Regions from separate parts of the Neorhizobium tunisiense genome, predicted to be linked through region 3. Evidence: predicted binding sites of a transcription regulator. Region 3 holds the regulator's gene; each other region holds the start of a gene.
The links. Region 3 encodes LexA, which represses DNA repair genes until DNA is damaged. Its sites were predicted from a motif close to TGTTCNNNNTGTGTTCNG; they were not measured.
Positions count from the first base shown of each region.

Region 1: the regulator LexA is predicted to act here: its motif matches at 3,974-3,991, upstream of recA (recombinase RecA).
Region 2: the regulator LexA is predicted to act here: its motif matches at 2,458-2,475, upstream of ABCW43_RS18900 (ATP-dependent helicase).
Region 4: the regulator LexA is predicted to act here: its motif matches at 2,892-2,909, upstream of ABCW43_RS24535 (YifB family Mg chelatase-like AAA ATPase).

Region 1 is NZ_JBDIUU010000001.1:242,851-248,724, forward strand. Features, by position in the region: gene alaS (alanine--tRNA ligase) at 1-2,640, opposite strand, end outside; gene recA (recombinase RecA) at 2,826-3,914, opposite strand; gene cckA (cell cycle histidine kinase CckA) at 4,160-5,874, opposite strand, start outside.
Region 2 is NZ_JBDIUU010000005.1:142,772-148,645, forward strand. Features, by position in the region: gene ABCW43_RS18890 (efflux RND transporter permease subunit) at 1-993, opposite strand, end outside; gene ABCW43_RS18895 (efflux RND transporter periplasmic adaptor subunit) at 990-2,237, opposite strand; gene ABCW43_RS18900 (ATP-dependent helicase) at 2,515-5,001, shown strand; gene ABCW43_RS18905 (AAA family ATPase) at 4,998-5,597, shown strand; gene ABCW43_RS18910 (zinc-dependent alcohol dehydrogenase family protein) at 5,847-5,874, shown strand, end outside.
Region 3 is NZ_JBDIUU010000001.1:384,981-390,854, forward strand. Features, by position in the region: gene eno (phosphopyruvate hydratase) at 1-317, opposite strand, end outside; gene kdsA (3-deoxy-8-phosphooctulonate synthase) at 428-1,276, opposite strand; gene ABCW43_RS02020 (VOC family protein) at 1,281-2,153, opposite strand; gene lexA (transcriptional repressor LexA) at 2,354-3,073, shown strand; gene ABCW43_RS02030 (ComEC/Rec2 family competence protein) at 3,054-5,561, opposite strand; gene gltA (citrate synthase) at 5,849-5,874, shown strand, end outside.
Region 4 is NZ_JBDIUU010000009.1:287,811-293,684, reverse strand. Features, by position in the region: gene cysK (cysteine synthase A) at 106-1,074, shown strand; gene ABCW43_RS24535 (YifB family Mg chelatase-like AAA ATPase) at 1,263-2,798, opposite strand; gene gshB (glutathione synthase) at 2,994-3,944, opposite strand; gene ABCW43_RS24525 (cupin domain-containing protein) at 4,020-4,523, opposite strand; gene ugpC (sn-glycerol-3-phosphate ABC transporter ATP-binding protein UgpC) at 4,634-5,734, opposite strand; gene ugpE (sn-glycerol-3-phosphate ABC transporter permease UgpE) at 5,736-5,874, opposite strand, start outside.

The DNA.
Region 1 (5,874 bases), 140 kb from region 3:
CACCGCGTCGAGCGCCTCGCTCGCCTTGGCGCCATCGGGTCCACCGGCCTGAGCCATGTCCGGACGGCCGCCGCCGCCCTTGCCGCCGAGCGCCACGGATGCGATGCGGACTAGGTCCACCGCGCTGAAGCGGTCGACCAGGTCAGGCGTTACCGCAACCACGGCGCTTGCCTTGCCGTCTTCCGAAACGCCGATCAGCGTGACGACGCCGGAGCCGAGGCTTGCCTTGCCTTCGTCTGCCAGACCCTTGAGGTCCTTGGCGTCGATGCCGTTGAGCGCCTTGCCCATGAACTTGACGCCGCCGATTTCGCGGAAGTCGTCAGCCGAACCGCCCTGCCCGCCGCCCATGGCAAGCCGGCGCCTGGCGTCCGCCAGTTCCTTCTCAAGCTTGCGGCGTTCGTCGATCAGCGCTTCGACGCGCGAAACCAATTCCGCCGGCTGCACCTTCAAGGCGCCGGCGAGCGTTTTCACCCGCTCATCCTGCTCGGCGAGATACAGACGCGCGGCCTCGCCCGTCACCGCCTCGACGCGGCGAACGCCGGCGCCGACCGCGCTTTCGCCAAGAACGCGGACAAGGCCGATATCGCCGGTCGCATTGACATGCGTGCCACCGCAGAGCTCGATCGAATAAGGCTTGCCGGCCTTCGGACCTTCGATCGCCTTGCCCATCGCTACGACGCGAACTTCGTCGCCGTATTTTTCACCGAACAGCGCCATGGCGCCCTCAGCGATCGCGTCGTCGACGCTCATCAGGCGGGTCGTGACCGGCGCGTTCTGAAGGATGATGGCATTTGCCATGTCCTCGACCTTCTGCAATTCCTCGGCCGACATCGGCTTCGGATGCGAGACGTCGAAACGCAGGCGCTCGGGCGCTACCAGCGAACCCTTCTGGGCCACGTGCGTGCCGAGCACCTCGCGAAGTGCCTCATGCAGCAGATGGGTGGCCGAATGGTTGGAACGCAGGCGCGAGCGACGGTCGTGATCGACCGTCAGCGCTGCGGCATCACCAACCTTCAACGTGCCTTCAGCGACGGTCGCGATGTGGACGAATACGCCCTCGCCCTTCTTCTGGGTATCCGAGACATTCAGCTTGGCATTGTCCGTCGCAATCACGCCGGTGTCGCCCATCTGGCCGCCGGATTCGCCGTAAAACGGTGTCTGGTTGACAACGATCTGGACCTGATCGCCGGCCGAAGCGCTGTCGATAGCCTTGCCGTCGCGGACGATCGCCTGCACGACGCCTTCGGCCGTTTCAGTGTCGTAGCCGAGGAACTCAGTCGCGCCGTGCTTTTCCTTAAGCTCGAACCAGATCGTTTCCGTCGCCTTGTCGCCGGAACCGGTCCAATGCGACCGGGCTTCCGCCTTCTGGCGCTGCATGGCGTCGGTGAATCCGGATATATCGACACCGATTTCGCGGGCGCGCAAAGCGTCCTGCGTCAGATCGAGCGGGAAACCGTAGGTGTCGTAGAGCTTGAAGGCGGTCTCGCCATCGAGCATGTCGCCCTTGTGAAGCGTGTTGGTCGCATCCGAGAGCAACGAAAGACCGCGCTCCAGCGTCTTGCGGAAGCGGTTTTCCTCGAGCTTCAGCGTTTCCGAAATCAGCGATTCAGCGCGCACCAGTTCCGGATAGGCGCGGCCCATCTGCTGGATGAGCGCCGGCAGCAGTTTCCAGAGCAGCGGATCGCGGGCGCCGAGCAGCTGCGCATGGCGCATGGCGCGGCGCATGATGCGGCGGAGCACATAACCTCGGCCTTCGTTCGAGGGCAGTACGCCGTCGGCGATCAGGAACGCGGAAGAGCGCAGGTGATCGGCGATGACACGGTGGCTGCCGCGATGCTCGCCTTCCGCCTTGACGCCGGTCGCTTCTTCCGAGGCCGAGATCAGCGCCCGGAACAGGTCGATGTCGTAATTGTCGTGCTGGCCCTGCAGGACGGCGGCAACACGCTCCAGGCCCATGCCGGTATCGATCGACGGGCGCGGCAGGTCGATCCGCTCTTCCTTGGTCACCTGCTCGTACTGCATGAAGACGAGATTCCAGATCTCGATGAACCGGTCGCCATCCTCCTCCGGCGAACCGGGAGGGCCGCCCCAGATATGCTCGCCATGGTCATAGAAGATTTCCGAGCACGGGCCGCAGGGACCGGTATCGCCCATCGCCCAGAAATTGTCGCTGGTCGGAATGCGGATGATTCTGTCGTCCGAAAGACCGGCGATCTTCTTCCAGAGGCCGAAAGCCTCGTCGTCGGTGTGATACACCGTCACCATGAGACGCTTGGCGTCGAGGCCGAATTCCTTGGTGATCAGGTTCCAGGCAAGCTCGATGGCGCGTTCCTTGAAGTAGTCGCCGAAGGAAAAATTGCCGAGCATTTCGAAGAAGGTGTGATGGCGGGCGGTATAACCGACATTGTCGAGGTCGTTATGCTTGCCGCCGGCACGAACGCATTTTTGGGCCGTCGCCGCCGTCGAATAGGGGCGTTTCTCAAGACCGGTGAAGACGTTCTTGAACTGCACCATGCCGGCATTGGTGAACATCAGCGTCGGATCGTTGCGCGGCACCAGCGGACTGGAGGAAACAACCTCGTGCCCGTTCTTTCGGAAATAGTCGAGGAAGGTCGACCGGATTTCATTCACGCCGCTCATGCTACGCCCTTTTTACCGCCGGATGCGGTCCTATTATTCGAAAACCAAAGGCTTGTATCGCCCACACCCCCAACTGTCCAGCCGCCCCGCCGCCTCACCGAACGAGAAACCGGCCGCGCATCTTTCCATGCGCGGCCGGTTCAAAAGCAATCAGCCGGAGAAAACTCCGAGTGCGGCGGGAAGGCTTACATATCTGCAGCCATGTCACCGTCGTCAGCGTCCGGGCCGCCATTCTGCAGGAAGCGGTCGGCGATGAGGCCGGCATTCTGGCGGAGCGACGTCTCGATCTCCCGGGCAAGCTCCGGATTATCGCGCAGGAACGTCTTGGCGTTCTCGCGGCCCTGGCCAAGGCGCTGGCTGTTATAGGAGAACCACGCACCGGACTTCTCGACGATGCCAGCCTTGACGCCGAGATCGATCAGCTCGCCGGTCTTGGAAACACCTTCGCCATACATGATGTCGAATTCGACCTGCTTGAAGGGCGGAGCCATCTTGTTCTTGACGACCTTGACGCGGGTCTGGTTGCCAACCACTTCCTCGCGTTCCTTGACCTGGCCAATGCGGCGGATGTCGAGGCGAACCGAGGCGTAGAACTTCAAGGCGTTGCCGCCGGTGGTGGTTTCGGGGGAACCGAACATCACACCGATCTTCATACGGATCTGGTTGATGAAGATCACCATCGTATTCGACTTGGAGATCGAAGCGGTGAGCTTGCGCAGCGCCTGGCTCATCAGGCGGGCCTGAAGGCCCGGCAGGCTGTCGCCCATCTCGCCTTCGATTTCGGCGCGCGGCGTCAGGGCTGCAACCGAGTCGATAACGAGGACATCGACGGCACCGGAACGGACCAGCGTGTCGGTGATTTCGAGCGCCTGCTCGCCGGTATCCGGCTGCGAGATCAGAAGGTTCTGGAGATCGACGCCAAGCTTGCGGGCATAGACCGGATCGAGCGCATGTTCGGCGTCGACGAAGGCGCAGATGCCGCCCTTCTTCTGGGCTTCAGCAATCGTCTGCAGCGCAAGCGTGGTCTTGCCCGAGCTTTCCGGACCATAGATTTCGATGATGCGGCCCTTTGGCAGACCACCGATTCCCAGCGCGATATCGAGGCTGAGAGAGCCGGTCGAAACCGTCTCGACCTCAACGATGCTCTCGTTCGCACCGAGCTTCATGATCGATCCCTTACCGAAGGACCGTTCGATCTGCGACAATGCTGCTTCCAGCGCCTTGCTCTTGTCCACGCCTTTATCCTCTACGAGCCGCAAACTATTCTGTGCCATCTGGTCCCACCTTTAGGTTATTGCCGCCGCGCGCGCAATGAAGCAGCTGATAAAGGTGATGTACCTATTTTGTTCTCATTTGGCAAGGGTCACTCAAGAGATTGAGTCAAAATAGATATTTCGATTTCGTTCTCAGGATGTTCACGCCCGCCTGGGTGTGGAAAATCCCCGTTTGAAATCAAGGCTGCGCCGCAATTCGACGAGGGAATCGCGGCGTTTGAAATTTATGAGAGACAATCCGATTCTCACTCCGAATCGAGCATTTCCCGGACCGCCACGGCAAGCTGCTTCAGCGAGAATGGCTTCGGCAGGAAGCCGAACTTGGCGTCGGCCGGCAGGTTGCGGGCAAAGGCATCCTCGGCATAGCCCGAGACGAAGATGAACTTCATGTCCGGATAGATCTTGCGCAGCTCGGTCAAAAGCGTCGGCCCATCCATTTCCGGCATGACGACGTCGGAGACGACGATATCGACCTTGCCCTGGAGCTCTTCCATGATGTCGAGCGCTTCGGTGCCGGAACCCGCTTCGTGCACGGTATAGCCGCGGGTTTCCAGCATGCGCTTGCCGCCGCGACGGACGGCCTCCTCGTCCTCGACAAGCAGGACGACCGCCGACTTGCCGGTGAGGTCGAGGTCGTCGGAAGCGGAGGTCGACACGACAGGCGCGAGAGCGGCCGGCTGCGCCTGCGGACCGGTTGCGGGAGCATCCTGGACGACGACAGGCGCTTCGGGAATGTGGCGGGGCAAGAAGATGCGGAAACTCGTGCCGCGTCCGACTTCCGATTCGGGATAGATATAGCCGCCGGACTGTTTGACGATGCCATAGACCATCGAGAGACCGAGGCCGGTGCCCTTGCCCACTTCCTTGGTGGTGAAGAACGGCTCGAAGATCTTGTCCATGATTTCAGGCGGAATGCCCGTGCCGGTATCGGAAACCTCGATCATCACGAAATCCTCGGCCGGCAGGTCCGTCTGGTGGAAACCGCCCGCGTCCTCGGCGGACACGTTGCGGGTCTTGATCAGGATCGTGCCGCCCTGGGGCATGGCGTCGCGCGCGTTGACACAGAGGTTGATCAGCACCTGCTCGAACTGCGAAAGATCGGTGCGCACCGGCCAGATATCGCGGCCGTAATCCACTTCGAGCTTCACATTGGTGCCGGAGATCAGCCGGTCCACCAGCATGCGCAGGTCGCCGACGACGTCGGTCAGGTTCAGCACCGCCGGCCGCATGGTCTGCTTGCGCGAGAAGGCCAGCAGCTGGCGCACCAGCACGGCGGCGCGGTTGGCGTTGCGCTTGATCTCCATCAGGTCGGCAAAACTCGCATCGGAGGGCCGCGCCTGCAGCAGAAGATGATCGGAGGACAGAAGGATAGCCGTCAGCACGTTGTTGAAGTCATGGGCGATGCCGCCCGCCAGCGTGCCGACCGCATTGAGCTTCTGGGTCTGGGCCATCTGGGTTTCGAGCGCCTTCTGCTCGGTCGTTTCGACGGCATAGACGATCGCGGCCTCTTCCGGCGCCTCGTCGCTTTCGTCGATCACGGCGTTCACATAGAAGCGTACATAGCGGTTCTCGTCACCCGGGTGGCGCGAATCGATCGGGGCGATATCGCCCTGTCCGTCCTTGGCAGCGGCAATCGCCTGCATCAGATGCTGGCGGGAATTGTCGTGCACGATGCGGTCGAGTTCGATACCGGCATCCACGTCGTCGCGGGAAACGACGCCGGCAAACAGTTTGAGGAACGGCGCATTGATGCGCAGGATCCGGCCTTCGCCGTCGACGGAGGCGATCGCCATCGGCGTGTTGTTGAAGAAACGCGTGAAGCGCATCGCGGAGGCGGACTGGTCGCCCTCGCCGCCCTTCGGCCGCGCCAGCACGATGGTGCGGCTTTCGCCCGGCGCGCCGTCGCGGGTGGCGCTGACATTGTGCACGAGGCGCACGGGCAGGCTCTGGCCGTTGGCGC
Region 2 (5,874 bases), on a different contig from region 3:
GCCTTCCGGCAGGGTCTTCTGCATCTCCGCGACGGCGGCCTTGACGCCTTCGGAAATGTTGAGCGTGTTCGACTGCGCCTGGCGGATGATGCCGAGGCCGACGCCCTGCACGCCGTTGGCGCGCAGCACGGTCGTGCCGTCATCCGGACCGAGTGCCACGGTCGCCACATCGCGGACGCGGACATTCGGGCTTACCAGGACGTTTTCGAAATCCTGCGGCGTGGTGAGGTTGGCGGTGGCGCGAACGACGATATCCTGGGTCGTGCTCTTCAGCGAGCCGGCCGGAACGTCGAGAGCGGCGCTCGACAGCGCCTTGGAGACGTCGGCGACGGTGAGCCCTCGGCCGGCCAATGCCGCCTGGTTCACGTCGACGCGAAAAACCTTGTCCTGGTCGCCATAGAGATCGACGTCCGCCACACCTTCGACGGCGGCGAGCCGATCGACGACCTCATTGTTGACGAGCTGGGTGAGGTCTTCCATCGACAGTTTCGACGAGGTGACCGCAAGCCGCATGATCGCGTCGGAATCGGCGTCCGCCTTGACGATGCGCGGCTCGTCGGCATCGTCCGGCAGCTGGTTGACGACACGGCCGACCGCATCGCGCACGTCGTTTGCGGCTTCCGACAGATCGACGCTGTCGGCAAATTCCATCGTCACGCGGCTGGAGCCGAATTGCGACTGCGAGGACAGCGCCTTGAGGCCGGAGACGCGGGCGACCGCGCCTTCGATGACCTGGGTGACTTCCTGGTCCATCGTCTGCGGCGAGGCGCCGTCATAATTGGTACGCACCGTGATGACCGGCTGGTCGACGTCGGGAAGTTCGCGCACCTCGACGCCGGCGAGCGCCGCAAGACCCGCGACGACCATCAGCGTGTTCAGAACTGCGGCAAGGATCGGCCGGCGGACGAAGAGGGCGGTAAAGCTCTGCCCGGATTTCTCCGCCTCTGCCTTGCCGTCGTCGTCATGGCCAACGCCTGGGAGCTCCGTCTTCATTGGCGCGCCACCTCAGCCGTTTCCGGCGCCCCGAAAATCCGGACCGCCGCCCCTTCCCTCACACGCTGCAAACCTTCGGTCACGATCCTGTCGCCCTCTTTGAGCTCGGCGCCCACGAGGACCGCATCGGGATTGCGCTGAACGACGCGCACCCGGGTCTTGACGGATTTATTGTCCCTGACCTGCCAGACATACGAACCTTCGCCGTCCCACTGGATGGCCAGCGGATCGACCGCCGGATATCTTTCGCCGGCAAAGCGCATGCCGACGTTGAAGGCCATGCCGGCGCGCAGCACGTCGCCCGGATTTTCCACCCGGGCGCGGATCCGCATCGTGCGGCTGGCGGGATCGATGCGGTTGTCGATTGCTTCGACCTTGCCGGAAAAGACCTGGCCCGGACGGGCGATCGAACTCGCCTCGACCGCCTGGCCCGGTTCGATGGCGACGGCAAAACGCTCCGGCGCCCAGAAATCGACGAGGATCGCCGTGCGGTCGTCGATCGTCACGACATTGGTCTGGGTGGTGACGTTGTCGCCGATATTGACCGCGACGATGCCGGCAATGCCCTCGATCGGCGCAACGATGTCGCGGCGCCGGAGATTGAGTTCGGCGGTGGAGAGCGCAAGCTTGGCGGCCTGTTCGGCGATCTGCGCATCGAAAACGTCAAGGCGCGAGAATGACTGAAGGTTCTTGTAGGAGGCGGATTTTTCCTGGGCGCTGGCCAGCGCCACCCGCGCCTTGTCGCGCTCGATCGTCTGCTCTTCGTCGTCGAGGCGGGCGAGAACCTGGCCCTTGGTGACCTTCTGGCCCGACGTCACCATGATCTCGTTGATGGTACCGGAAGCCTGCGGCATGACGACGACCGACTGGATCGCCTCGCCGCTGCCGATCGCCGAGAGGCTGTCGTTAACGGTGCCGGTCGCGACCGGCTGGGCGACGACGAGCGTGGCGCGATTGCCGCCACCCTGTCCGCCACCTTGGCCGCCTGCCCCGCGCTGGCCGTTCTGGGTTGCTCCCTGTGCTCCGCCTTCGCCTTGCGGACGCACCGCGGGATTGCCGCCGGCACCACCCGCTGGAGCGGGTGCGGGCTGGGCCGCGGTTCTCGGAATGACGGCGGCGATCACTTCACCGGGAACGCCCATCTTTGTCAGGGTTCCGCCGGCGCTCGGCACCAGGTAGACCCACAGGCCGAGCGCTCCGGCCAGGACTACGATACAGAGCAGAAGCTGTTTCCAAATCCGCATTCAATTCTCCGATGGCGGCACGAAAAGGCCATATTGCCCGGGAGTATCCTTGTTTGCAGGTGCTCACGCAATGGGTGTTCGGCAACCTTACAAAAATGTAACCTCACGATATTTCACGGATATGTTAGGCCGGAGGCATACATATACTCCTAAAATCGCCGCTTTCGCAGTGGGCAACCGGCGGCCTCTTCACAATTTGGCCTTGCCTTGTGTGAACAGTCGGAATGAAAGCAGAACATTTTCTGGTCTTTCAGGTCCGAATCACTACATTGGCCGCATGACGAACAGTTTCGACGACATTCCGTTCTTCGACGAAGAACCGCAGCACCCGCAGGCGCCGCGCAAAGCCACGTCGCCAGCCCCGCCGCAAGCTGCCGGCAATGGCGGCCTCGGCATCGCCGCGCGCGCCATGGCGGCCCGCGACCAGAACCGGGCGCCCGACTATCTCGCAGGCCTCAACCCGGAACAGCGCGAAGCGGTCGAGACGCTCGACGGCCCTGTCCTCGTGCTCGCGGGCGCGGGCACGGGCAAGACGCGGGTGCTGACCACCCGCATCGCCCACATCCTTGCGAGCGGCCGGGCCTTCCCTTCGCAGATCCTTGCCGTCACCTTCACCAACAAGGCGGCGCGCGAGATGAAGGAACGCGTCGGCGTTCTGGTCGGCGGCGCGGTCGAGGGCATGCCCTGGATGGGTACGTTCCACTCGATCGGCGTAAAACTGCTGCGCCGCCATGCGGAACTCGCCGGCCTTCGCTCCGACTTCACCATCCTCGATACCGACGACGTGGTGCGGCTGATCAAGCAGCTGATCCAGGCCGAGGGGCTGGACGACAAGCGCTGGCCGGCAAAACAGTTCGCCGGCATGATCGATACCTGGAAGAACAAGGGCCTGCTGCCGGCCGACATCCCGGAAGGCGACGCCCGCGCCTTTGCCAACGGCAAGGGCCGCGAACTCTACGCCGCCTACCAAAACCGCCTGCGCACGCTGAACGCCTGCGATTTCGGCGACCTCCTGCTGCACCCCATCGCCATCTTCCGCAAGAACCCGGATCTCCTGAAGGAATATCACGGAAAATTCCGCTATATCCTGGTCGACGAGTACCAGGATACCAATACGGCGCAGTATATGTGGCTGCGGCTGCTTGCGCAGCGGCCGAAGGACATTCCCCAGAACGTCTGCTGCGTCGGTGACGACGACCAGTCGATCTATGGCTGGCGCGGCGCCGAAGTCGACAACATCCTGCGCTTCGAGAAGGATTTTCCGGGCGCCAAGGTGATCAAGCTCGAGCGCAACTACCGCTCCACCGAACATATCCTCGGCGCCGCCGGCCACCTGATCGCCCATAACGAGGGCCGCCTCGGCAAGACGCTGTTCACCGACCGCTCCGACCCCGATGACGAGAAGGTGGTGGTGCATGCCGCCTGGGATTCGGAGGAGGAAGCGCGCGCCGTCGGCGAGGAGATCGAAAACCTCCAGCGGAACAAGCACAAGCTCAACGACATGGCGATCCTGGTGCGCGCCTCGTTCCAGATGCGCGAGTTCGAAGACCGGTTCGTGACGCTTGGCCTCAACTACCGCGTCATCGGCGGCCCGCGCTTCTACGAGCGGCTCGAGATCCGCGACGCGATGGCCTATTTCCGCATGGTCTGCCAGCCCTCCGATGACCTCGCCTTCGAGCGGATCATCAACACCCCGAAACGCGGCCTCGGCGACACGACCGTGCGCTACCTGCACGACTATGCCCGCGCCCGCGACATCCCGATGCTCGCCGCCGCAGCCGATCTCATCGAGACCGACGAACTGAAGCCGAAGGCGCGCAAGGCGCTGTTCGACGTGGTCACCGATTTCCGCCGCTGGCAGGGCCTGCTCGAAAACACCCTGCACACCACGCTCGCCGAGCAGATCCTCGACGAGAGCGGCTATACCGCCATGTGGCAGAACGACAAATCGGCCGAAGCGCCGGGCCGGCTGGAAAACCTCAAGGAACTCGTGCGCTCCATGGAGGCCTTCGAGAGCATGCGCGGTTTCCTCGAACACGTGTCGCTGGTCATGGATGCGGAGACCAACGAGAACCTCGACGCCGTCTCGATCATGACGCTGCATTCGGCCAAGGGCCTGGAATTCGACACCGTTTTCCTGCCCGGCTGGGAGGAAGGCCTGTTTCCGCACCAGCGGGCGCTCGACGAGGGCGGCCGCTCGGGCCTGGAGGAAGAACGCCGCCTCGCCTATGTCGGCCTGACGCGCGCAAAGCACCGCTGCCATATCTGGTTCGTCTCCAACCGCCGCATCCACGGCCTGTGGCAATCGACCATGCCCTCGCGCTTCCTCGACGAACTGCCGGCCTCCCATGTGGATGTCGCGGCCTCCGACAGCAATTACGGCGGTTATGGCGGCCGCGGCGGCTACGGCCAGTCACGCTTCGACAAGGCCGACCCCTTTACCAACAATTACTCGACCCCGGGGTGGAAACGCGCCCAGGCCAACAAGACCGACGCCACCCGCGACAACTGGGGCACCCGCTCCGGCCACGCCGTGGAACGCATCGGCTACGGCGAAAGCGGCCCGCGCACGCGAACGATCGATGGGGAGCTGGTGGCCAAGTCCGTCGCCGACACGCCGTCGCAGTTTTCGGTCGGGGATAGGGTGTTCCACGTCAAGTTCGGGAACGGCAATATCTCGGCGATCGAGGGCAACAAGCTGACGATCGAGTTCGATCGGGCCGGGCAGAAGCGGGTGCTTGACGGGTTTGTGGAGCGGGTTTGAGCTTGGATGCTGCTATAGGACCTGACGACCCGATTGAAATCCTGCTGCTGACCGGACCTGCGGGCGTCGGCAAGTCTACTCTTTCCTGGGAGATCTCCGCTCGCCTCGCCGAGGCCGGTATTGCGCATGCGGCGATCGAAAGCGATGAACTGGACCGGATATTCCCGCGCCCTCCGCGCCAGGAACTGGAGCGGCTGTCTCCCGGCACGATCGATGTCAGTGCCCTCACCCTCAAGGCGATATGGTCCACTTACAAGGAGCTGGGGAGCAAGCGCCTGATCCTGTCAGGCGTCATGATGCACCTGGATTTCGACAGAAGGTGGATCACGTCGGCGATACCCGGTGCCAGGTTCACTGTCGTTCGCCTGATGGCAACAGAAGAAAACATTGCCAGCAGATTGGCCCGGCGAGAAACTGAAGGAAGCATGGAGGATCAACTCGGACGTTCTCTCCGGCAGATGAACCGCATGGCGAACGAAACGGGCAAGGATATTCTCTACATAAATACCGACGGACGCACCGCTTCCGAGATCACAGACGAGGTTTTAGCAAGGATAGACTGGCTGCAACCACAAAACAGGACTGAAATGTTCTAGGCCTGCTTGGCCACCAGAGCAGCCAAACGTTCCCGCAACGTCGCCTTCCCTCGCCTCACCGCATCCGCGCCGGGCACCTCCCCGTCCATCGCCATGCCTGTCATTCCGGCATAGGATTGGGCGGCGGCCTGCGGGAAGCCGAGCGACCGGTACCCTTCTTCCCATTGTCCGGCGGACAGTCACCTTGTCAGCCTCCCTGTCTCCCGCTACCTCAATCACTGGAACTCTGGAATTTTAAGGGAGGACACCATGAAAGCCATCGTCACGGCCCCTGGCG
Region 3 (5,874 bases):
CCGAGGCGCGACTTGTTCGGCGTACCGTCGAGCGCGATCATCGTCTTGTCGATATGGATCTGGCTTTCGGCATCGAAGCCGCCGATCGCATCGAAGATCTCGGTATTGACGGCTTCGACCGCCTTCTCGACGCCCTTGCCGTGGTAGCGCTTGCCGCCGTCACGCAGTTCGACGGCTTCGTGCGCGCCGGTGGAGGCGCCCGACGGAACGGCCGCGCGGCCCATCGATCCGTCTTCCAGATAGACATCCACCTCAACGGTCGGATTGCCGCGGCTGTCGAGGATTTCGCGGGCGATGATATCGGTGATGGCGGTCAAGGGTCTCTCCCTGGGTTTGGACTTGACGTCACGAGGTCACTGAAAATGTCTCATAATCAATGACGCGAAAATTACAATCGAAGCAGTTTGCGCGCTTTTAGTGAGCGGGCTCAAGCCGCCTTGGCGATGGCATCGAGAGCGAGCAGCTTTTCGAGCAGCCGCGGCATGTCCTTCAGATACACCATGTTGGGGCCGTCCGAGGGCGCGTTGTCCGGATCCTGGTGGGTTTCGAGAAAGACGCCGGCGACACCGACCGCGACGGCCGCGCGCGCCAGCACCGGCACCATGGTGCGGTCGCCGCCCGTCGAAGCGCCCTGCCCGCCCGGCTGCTGCACCGAATGTGTCGCATCAAAGATGACCGGAGCGCCGAGCGACGCCATGATCGGCAGCGAGCGCATGTCGGAGACCAGCGTGTTGTAGCCGAAGGAAGCACCGCGCTCGCAGAGCAGCACGTTCGGATTGCCGCTCTGGGTGAACTTGGCAAGCACGTTCTTCATGTCCCAGGGCGCCAGGAACTGGCCCTTCTTGACGTTGACGACGCGACCGGTCTTGGCGGCTGCGACAAGCAGGTCCGTCTGGCGGGAGAGGAAAGCCGGGATCTGCAGGATGTCGACCGTCTCCGCGACAACGGCGCATTGCTCTTCCGTGTGAATGTCGGTCAAAACCGGAAAGCCGAATTCCTTCTTGAGGTCGGCAAAGATCTCCATGGCGGTTTCGAGCCCGATGCCGCGCTTGCCGGAAATCGACGTGCGGTTGGCCTTGTCGAAGGAGGACTTATAGACGAGGCCGATACCGAGCTTGCCGCAGAGTTCCTTCAACGCGCCTGCCATCATGAAGGCGTGGTCGCGGCTCTCCATCTGGCAGGGGCCGGCGATCAGCGACAGCTTTGCATCCTGCGCGAAAACCACCTTGCCGTCTCCTTCGCCGACGGAGACGCGTGGATTGGCGGTAACTTCCATGAACCTATTCCTCGAAGCCGAACAAAACACCCTGGCCGGGCGCCGCCGAGACGAGAACACGGCCCTCCCGGCGGACGAATGCGACGTCATTAGCAGCAAGGGTGATCTCTGTCACGGCAAGATCGGTCGTCTTGAAGATGATCACCCGGCCGCGCAGCCCCTCGGCACCCGGCGTCGACGGCAGGGCGAATTCCGCTTCGAGTTGGTGATCCTGCAGGATGCGAATGCGGGCATTGGCAGCGGCAAGCTCGATCGACGCGGCCTCCGGCTTGGCCTTCGTCAGCAGCACCTGCTCCGCCAGGGGTACGAAGTCGGAGGGTGCCGAGGCCGACAGGATGATCTTGCTCAGCCCCGTGACGGCATTGGAATGGCGCTCCAGTTCGCCGCGATCGGCCGGCAGGGGATTGATCCGCTGGCACGAAAACATCAGGAAATCAGGTGCGCGGTCATCACCCGCAAAAGCCAGCCGGAAGCTCGCCTGCGTTTCGGAACCATCGGCCAAGGTCATGCCGCGGGAAAATTCCAGCACGTCGCCTGCCGAGATGCCACGCATCTTGAAACGCGCGTGATCGGCCATCGCGTCACCCGTGGCGATAACGAGCGCGGAGAACCCCTGCCTGTCGCGCCCGTTGCGGAAGGCCAGATCGCGTGCCGTAAAAACGTTACCGCGTTTGGCGGCAGCGCTTGCATGGCGGCGATTGGCAAGAGCCAGCGGCTCCAGGTAGCTGCCATCCGAGAAGAACACGCAAGCATTGGCTGTGCCGAAAGGATGAAAAGCGTCCGGCGCAACTGTAAAACCAAGCTTCGTGAGCCGGGAACGCGCAGCGGCAAGTCCCGCCACCGGCAGCACGAGATGATCGATCGGTCTTGCGTTCAAGCGAGGCCCCCCGGAATTGGAATCGCAAAGCTACTTTGGCAGCGGGCTCGCGCCGCGCAAGTGGTGTGACACGAGATATCTGGCACGCATCTATGAAGAAAAAATCTTCATACTTCACAGAAATTTAGGGACTTGCAGAACACATATGGAACATATAGTGTCCGTTCTGGATTTGTTTCCGACTCTGAGGGTGCCAAAAGATGCTCACGCGCAAACAACAGGAATTGCTTCTGTTCATTCACGAACGCATGAAGGAATCCGGCATCCCGCCGTCATTCGACGAAATGAAGGACGCTCTCGACCTCGCGTCCAAATCCGGCATCCACCGGCTGATCACGGCCCTCGAGGAACGCGGCTTCATCCGCCGCCTGCCGAACCGGGCCCGTGCGCTCGAAGTCATCAAGCTGCCGGAAGCCTATTCGCCGAGCATCCAGCCCCGCCGCGGTTTTTCGCCGAGCGTCATCGAGGGCAGCCTCGGCAAGCCGCAGCCCGTCGCGGTGCCTCCAAAGCCCGCCGCCAACGACGACCCATCGAACGCCACGACCGTTCCGGTCATGGGCCGCATCGCTGCCGGCGTGCCGATCTCGGCGATCCAGAACAATACGCACGACATTGCCGTGCCCGCCGAAATGCTCGGCTCAGGCGAACATTATGCGCTGGAGGTCAAGGGCGACTCGATGATCGAGGCCGGCATTCTCGACGGCGATACGGTGATCATCCGCAACAGCAATACGGCCAATCCGGGCGATATCGTCGTGGCGTTGGTGGACGACGAGGAAGCGACGCTGAAGCGTTTTCGCCGCCGCGGCGCTTCGATCGCGCTCGAAGCCGCCAACCCCGCCTACGAAACCCGGATTTTCGGGCCGGACCGGGTGAAGATCCAAGGCAAGCTCGTCGGCCTCATCCGCCGGTATCACTGATCATCTGCCGGACCGGTTCCGGCAATGACCTGTCAAAACCACGGCTTCGCCAATCATAGTGGCGGTGCCTGCTCCAGGGTCGATCCTCGCCCGCCATGGCGGCACGGATCTGCCAGCGCCGAACGTCGGTCGCGCCGTTGAGGAATATCTCCATGGCGCCCGCCTTGCGAAGCGTGGCGCCGTTGATCATCGGCGCGCCGGACCGGCATTGGTCGAAGCGGGCGCGCGGGGCAATGACAAGATTGGCGGCGTCGCAGGCGGCACCGGCATAACGGCTGTCCTCGACAGCGATAACGATGCCCTTGCCCGTGCGTGCCGCGCACCAGGCCTTCTGCTCACAGGTGAAGCGGCCGGCAGGCGCTCGTTTCATTTGCGACTTTGCCGTTTCGAGTTCCGCTGGGGCCAGCTCGCGCCGCTCGTTGGCTTTCTCGCCGGGAGGCTTGTCGTCGGGCGGCTTTTCCCTGGATGGCGACATTTCAGGCTTGGTGGGATCGCCGAGCAAAAGGGCCCTCTTCCATTGGTCGTAGATGAAGTCGGGCGGGCGGGCGCGATTGATGGCGACCCCCTCCCCATCTAGAACGGCGACCGTGGTCCCGTCTTCCGAGATCAGTATATCCGGCAGGGGCATCGACCGCTCATGCCAGGAAAGCAGCAGAGCAGTCATCATCAGTGGCAGCCCGATCAATCTCAGTCTCGTCCTCAGCAGCGTCAGCAGCAGAAAACCTGCGGTCGAGACGGTCAGGAACCAGGGATGCTGTCGTCCTGTGCCGACATCGCCGCCCCAGGCGGCAACGTGGTTGGCAATGGCGATCACCCACTCCAGGCCGAGGCCCATGAGCTTCATGAAGGGAGCATCGAGGCCGAACGGCATCAGCAACATGCCGGCCAGCCCGGCCGGCATGACCACGAAGGAGATGATCGGCATGGCGGCGAGGTTCGCTGCAAGGCCGTAGGTGGCGATACGGTGGAAATGTTCGACCGAGAACATTGCGGTCGAAATGCCGCCGATCAGCGAGGTCACGAAGATGCCGGCCGCGAAATTCCAGGACGTCAGAACGGGCGTCACCAGAGGGTGACGGAACGGCAGAGGTTCGGGATCGCGGCCTTCCGCCCTATGTTTCCAGAGCGCGTAGCCGGCAACCAGGGCAGCGGTGGCGGCAAACGACATCTGAAAGCTCGGCCCCAGTATTTCCGAGGGCGACATGGCGATGATGGTGAGCGCAGACAGCGCCACATTGCGCAGGCTGATCGATGGCCGATCGAAAAGGACCGCCACCAGCATGATCGCCATCATGATATAGGCCCGCTCGGCCGAAACGCCGAAACCAGAGATCAGGTAGTAGGCCGTCGCCATCATCAGGGCACCAAGTGCGGCGATCTTCTTGACCGGATAGGCCTGGGCGAAGCCCGTGAAGACGGAAAGCACGGTACGCACGCCGACAAAAAAGATGCCGGCAGCGAGCGCCATGTTCAGCCCGGAAATGGCGACGATATGGGCGAGGCCCGACAGTCGCAGCGCCTCGGTGGTGTCTTCGGAAATCGCCCGGCGCTCGTCCGTGACGATCGCCGCGGCAAAGGCGCCGGGATCTCCGGGCACGGTCTCCCGGATACGGGTTGCGATTGCGCTGCGCAGATCGAAAAGCCGGGTTTCGACGTCCGCAATCCAGCCCCGGGTTGAATGGGCGGCAGCCTGCTTTTTCGGTGCTCCATAGAAAAACCCAACAGCGCCGATGCCGTCGAAATAGGACGAAAAGGCAAAGTCGTTGAGGCCCGGCAGGGCCGGTCCCGACGGGGGTGAAATGCGGGCGCGGCCGCTGATCGTTTCGCCGGTTTTGGCCGGTTCATGGCGGGACCTTGAAAGCAGAGATACACGCTGCGGTGGGCGCCTGACTTCCGGATTGGAGGTCCGCGCGATGCGGACGATATAACGCCAACGACCCTGGGCATCGATCTCTCGACGCTCGACCACGCCGGCAAGCTCGGTCGTCACCGGCGTATCGAGAATGACAGTGGAGCGCCTCCAAGTCTCGAACTGCGCCAGCATCATGCCTGCCAGAAAGAGTGTGAGAGCGAGCGGCAAGAGGTGCGTGGTACCGGACCGGTAGCGCGAGGCGATCACAAATATCGCGCAGTCGCAAAGGAGGAGGAAATACGGCCAGAAAGCCGGGGTCTGCGGCAGCGCGAACCAGCAGGCGGCCCCTGCCCCGACGACAACGGGCAGAAAAAGGAAGCCATGGCCATAGACCGCCTCCTCCTCCAGCATGACCGGCAGACGGCGCCGCAGCCGGTCAAGCCGTCGGCTCGTGGAGCGGCGAAAGGGGCCGCCTGACGTATGAACCGGCGGGCGGCGTTCGATCGCGGGAAAAAGCTCGGCCAGATCCCGGACCTTGACCGAGTCGGATGCGCCTCCATTTATGCGGGGGTCCGGCGGCCGGGATATCAGCTTCCCTGCCTCGGCACGCGTCGGAAATGCATTTTCCTCCGGCATGAAACGCTCTATTCGCCCCACCGCCAAACATGCGGCAATGCAACCTGCGCGCTTCCTCCCCGGCCGTCAACCGGCGGTTAAATATCGGGAATTCCGAAGCGTGAAAGAGGCCTGCAACAGGAAGTTGGACATCCAAGCAAACGCCGCTGCCCAATAATTTTTCGCGCTGCACAAAATGCCGTCACGACAGCTTGGCATCAGCTTTCGGATCATATAGCTAAACTGTGGACGCTTAATTCTTGTGGCGCTTTTAGGGCGCCATGCCGCCAAAAGGTTGGAGGATCAGCATGACGGAAACAAGCGCAAATCTGGT
Region 4 (5,874 bases), on a different contig from region 3:
CCCCTTCCGGGAACAAAATTTCCATTTCTCTTTCCGTCCGGTTCTGCCTTGCTGGTATTCCTCGGGAACACGCCCTAACTTCTCTCCAAACTCAGGGAGAGCACCATGCCAGAGACCAGAAAGCCGGGCCGCGGCCGAATCTATTCGTCGATCACCGAAACCATCGGCGACACGCCGATCGTGCGCCTCGACAAGCTGGCCAAGGAAAAGGGCGTGAAGGCCAATCTTTTGGCCAAGCTTGAGTTCTTCAACCCGATCGCTTCCGTCAAGGACCGTATCGGCGTGGCTATGATCGAAAGCCTGGAGGCCGAGGGCAAGATCGCCCCTGGTAGGACGACGCTGGTCGAGCCGACGTCCGGCAATACCGGGATTGCGCTCGCCTTCGCCGCCGCCGCCAAGGGCTACAAGCTGATCCTCACCATGCCGGAAACGATGTCGATCGAGCGGCGCAAGATGCTGGCCCTGCTCGGGGCCGAACTGGTGCTGACCGAAGGGCCGAAAGGCATGAAGGGTGCGATCGCCAAGGCGGAAGAACTCGCCGCGACGCTTCCGGACGCCATCATCCCGCAACAGTTCGAAAACCCGGCCAATCCGGAAATCCATCGCAAGACGACAGCCGAGGAAATCTGGAACGATACCGAGGGCAAGATCGACATCTTCGTCTCCGGCATCGGCACCGGCGGCACGATCACCGGCGCCGGCCAGGTGCTGAAGGAGCGCAACCCGGCGCTCAAGGTCATTGCCGTCGAGCCGGAGGAATCGCCCGTACTCTCCGGCGGCCAGCCAGGCCCGCACAAGATCCAGGGCATCGGCGCAGGTTTTGCGCCAAAGATCCTCGACACCCACATCTATGACGAGATCATCACCGTCAACAGCGGTGAGGCGATGGAGATGGCCCGACTGGTGGCCAGGCTCGAAGGCGTTCCGGTCGGCATCTCCTCCGGTGCGGCGCTTCAGGCAGCTATCGAAGTCGGCAGCCGCGAGGAAAATGCCGGCAAGACCATCGTCGTCATCATCCCGTCCTTCGCCGAACGTTATCTCTCGACCGCGCTGTTTGAGGGGTTGGGTGGTTAGCTGCACTTCTTCAGGTCGTCGTCCTCGGGCTTGACCTGAGGATAACGACGGAAGCGTATGCTATCCGCGTCTGCCTAAGCGGCGGTCCGCCCAAGTGGAGCTTGGTCATCGGTGACCGCCTGCCCTGGCCGCAGAGCTAATTCATCGCCACCTCCCGGCCTTCGCAACCCCATCCCTAACCTTCTGCTTCATGCCGCCGCGGTCGCCAGCCGTTCGCCGGCCATGCGATAGGAAATCGCCTCGGCGAGATGAATGCGGCCGACCGTGTCCTTGCCGTCGAGATCGGCGAGCGTGCGGGCGACTTTCAATATGCGGTGGTATCCGCGGGCCGAGAATTTGAGCTTTTCCGCCGCATCCCTGAGCAGTTGGAGACCACCGGGATCGGGTTCGGCGATCTTCTCGATCAGCGCCGTCGAGCAGCGGGCATTGGTGAGCACGCGCGGATAACCGGCCTGCTCGAACCGCTCGCGCTGCCTGTCACGCGCAGCCGCCACGCGCCTGGCGACATCCGCGCTGCTTTCCGCCGGCATCGGGCGAATGAGATCGGCGGCCGAGACCGCCGGCACGTCGATGCGGATATCGATCCGGTCCATCAGCGGCCCCGAAATGCGTCCCTGGTAGTCCGACATGCATTTTGGCCCACGTGCGCAGGAATGGCCGGGTTCGCCTGCCATGCCGCAGCGGCATGGGTTCATGGCGGCAACGAGCTGGATACTGGCGGGATAGGAAACCCGATGGTTGGCGCGGGCGATAATACATTCGCCGGTCTCCAGCGGCTGGCGGAGCGCGTCCAGAGCCTGCGGCGAGAATTCCGGGAATTCATCGAGGAACAGCACGCCGTGATGGGCAAGCGATGCCTCCCCGGGCCTGGCGCGCAGGCCACCGCCCACCAGTGCTGCCATGGTGGCCGAATGGTGCGGCGTGCGGTAAGGCCGGCGATCGGAAAGCTTGCCGCCGGAAAGCTGGCCTGCGATCGAGTGGATCATCGACACTTCCAGCAGTTCGGCAGCCGAAAGCGGCGGCAGGATGGACGGCAGCCGGGCGGCGAGCATCGATTTTCCGGAGCCGGGAGGACCGACCATCAGAAGGTTGTGCCCACCGGCGGCGGCGACTTCCAGCGCCCGCTTGGCGCTTTCCTGGCCCTTGATGTCGATGAGATCCGGCAAATTGGCAGGCAAGGCGCGGATTGCCGGCTGCGGACGCGAGATGACCTGGGTGCCGCGGAAATGGTTTGCGAGCGCGATCAGGCTACGCGGTGCGACGATATCGATATCGGCCCCTGCCCAGGCGGCTTCCGCGCCGCTGTCGGCCGGGCAGATCAGGCCCTTTCCCAGCGCGTTGGCGGCGATCGCCGCCGGAAGTGCGCCGGCCACAGGCGCAAGCGTGCCGTCGAGGTTCAGTTCCCCAAGCACCACATAACCGGTAAGCGCATCTCCGGGAACGGCGCCCAGCGCCGCCATCAGCGCCAGCGCGATCGGCAGGTCGAAATGAGATCCTTCCTTCGGCAGGTCGGCCGGCGCCAGATTGACGGTGATCTTCTTCGGCGGCATGGCAAGGCCCGAGGCGTGCAATGCCGCCTGCACCCGCTCGCGGCTCTCGGCCACCGCCTTATCCGGCAGGCCGACGATATGCATGTTTATTTTTCCAGGCCCGACCATGACCTGCACGTCGACCGGAACGCCTTCTATGCCCTGGAATGCGACTGTACTGACGCGCGAAACCATATCCACCCCGCCCCTAACTTCATGTCCGGGACGCCAGCGATACACGCTTTCCGTGCCAGGAATTGCAATCTGGCATAGAAATAGGAATGAAACAAGAACATTGATCGAACAATTTCACGCATCCGCTGCATATGGGTTGCGTGCGGTTGTATCGTGAGAACAAAGGCGATCCGTATCCGAAACGCCTTGTCTTCGTCAGGCGCGTTTTGCCTCGATCGCATCCCAGAGGAGGCCTGCGACGTCGGCGCCGCCGAACTTCTTGACTTCGCGGATGCCCGTCGGAGATGTGACGTTGATCTCGGTCATGTAGTCGCCGATCACATCGATGCCGACGAAGATGAAGCCGCGCTCGCGCAGGGCGGGTCCGATACGGGCGCAGATTTCCTTCTCGCGCGGCGTGATCTCGGTCGCCTCGGCGCGGCCGCCGACATGCATGTTGGAACGGCTGTCGTGTTCGGCGGGAACCCGGTTGATCGCACCGACCGGCTCGCCGTCCACCAGAAGGATACGCTTGTCGCCCTTGCGCACGGCCGGCAGATAGGCCTGGGCGATATAGGGTTCGCCGCGATACATCTGGCCGAACATTTCGAGCAGCGACGTGAAATTGCGGTCATCGCGGGCGGAATGGAAAACACCCGCACCGCCATTGCCGTAAAGCGGCTTCAGGATGATATCGCCCATCTCTTCCCGGAAGCGGGCGATTTCGCCCGGATCTCGGCTGATCAGCGTTGCCGGCATCAGATCGGCGAATTCGGTGACGAAAATCTTCTCCGGAGAGTTGCGCACCCAGGCGGGGTCGTTGACGACAAGCGTCTTCGGGTGGATGCGCTCGAGCAGATGGGTCGAGGTGATATAGCCCATGTCAAAGGGCGGATCCTGGCGGAGATGGACGACGTCCATCGCCGACAGGTCGACGCGTTCCTTCTTTCCGAGCGTGAAATGCTCGCCCTTGACGTCGCGTACCTGCAACGGCTCGACGGCAGCGAAGATCTTTCCGTCACGCATGGTCAGGCGGTCGGGGGTGTAGTGAAACAGCTCGAAGCCACGCGCCTGCGCTTCGAGCGCCATGGCGAAAGTAGAATCGCCGGCAATGCTGATGCCGGAAATATGGTCCATCTGGAACGCGACCTTGCGGATTTTCGCCATGACTTCAGCCCCCTAGGATTGGCCCGCCTGATGTAGGATGGCGAGCCTCCAAAGGCAACTGCAATCGGGCCGATATCACGCGGAGATGCCGACCTGCGTCTTTGCCCGCAACATGTTGCGCAGGCGGAAAAGCATGGCGATCGGCTTCGGGAAAGGCCGGCGGATGAAGGCGACCTTCTTCAGATATGTGTCGATCCGCCAGGTGGCCCAGGTCCGGCCCTTGAAATAGGCGACATCGCCTGCCTGCAGAACGCGCTCAGTGCCGTCCTCGGCAGTCACATGCACTTCGCCTTCCAGGATCACCACTGTTTCGTCCCAATGGAAGTACCAGCGGAACTCGCCCGCCGTACATTCCCACACCCCGGTCGTCGCGCAATCGTCCTCGGCGGTGGAATGGGAACCGGCGCGCGCCTGGGGATCGCCGGCGAGCACCCATGTGGGCTCGATCGGCATCGGCTTCATTTCAAGAGAATGGGGGCAGGCGCCGATGAACGGCTTCACCTTCGGCTTCTCGGGCGTGTAGGACTTGTACCGAAATGCAATTGCCGCTGCGGTCGCGGCGAGGACGTGCCAACTCATCTTTCCCCCGGAAGCTGTCAATTCCGGGAGATGCTAGTGGCAAAGAGTAAGCCCACTCTTCAGGCCGATGCTAGAATTTTAACGATCGGCCTCAATTTCGGATTGGGCCCTCAGATAACCGGCTCGACCGGCGCAAGCTTGGCCTCCGCCGGAACGTTGCCCGGCAGGCGCTTACCCGTATCGATCGAGAAGAAGTGCAGGCGCTTGGCATCGACGGCAACGCGCATGTCCGGCGACAGCGCGATCTCCGGCGAAACGGCAGCGGTGATCTGCTGGTCGCCAACCAGACCGTGAATCAGGCGCTGGGCACCCAGTTCCTCTGTATATTCGAGACGGAACGGCAGAGCCTCTTCGTCGTCGCGCGCAATGCGCAGATCCTCGGCGCGGACGCCGACGGTAACGGCGCCCGAAGTTGGTGCGAAACCGTTGAGGCCGATCATCGCCGGGCCGATCGCCAGCTTGTCGCCGTGCAGCTCGCCCTTGACGAGGTTCATGGCCGGCGAGCCGATGAAGCTTGCGACGAAGGTGGAGGCCGGCGCGTGGTAGACTTCCAGCGGCGCACCGATCTGCTCGATCTGGCCGCCGTTCAGAACGACGAGGCGATCGGCCAGCGTCATGGCTTCGAGCTGGTCGTGGGTCACATAGATCGACGTGGTGCCGAGGCGGCGCTGCAGGCGCTTGATCTCGCCGCGCATGGAAACACGCAGCTTGGCGTCGAGGTTGGAGAGCGGCTCGTCGAACAGGAAGGCGGCCGGCTTGCGGACGATGGCGCGGCCCATGGCAACACGCTGACGCTGACCGCCGGAAAGGGCGCGCGGCTTGCGTTCCAGATATTGGGTGATCTCCAGCATGCGGGCAGCTTCGGCGACACGGGCGTCGATCTCGGCCTTCGGCGTGCCCCGGTTTTTGAGGCCGTAGGCGAGGTTGTTGTAGACCGTCATGTGCGGATAGAGCGCATAGTTCTGGAAAACCATGGCGATGTCGCGCTCGGCCGGCTCGATCTGGTTGACGACCCGTCCGGCGATCTTCACCTCGCCCGCGGAAATGGCTTCCAGCCCTGCAACCATGCGCAAGAGCGTGGACTTGCCGCAGCCCGAAGGACCGACGAGGACGATGAACTCACCGTCGACGATGTCGATGGAGACGGAGCTTACCGCCTTTACGCCGCCATTATAAATCTTCGAGACTTCCGAAATGTGGATTCCAGCCATGTTATTTCTCCGTTTCAGTAAGCCCGCGGATGAACAACCGCTGCATGAAAACCACGACGAGGATGGGGGGAAGCATGGCAAGCACGGAGCCTGCCATGACGAGCTGCCACTCGATGACACCATCCTGCACGGTGACCATG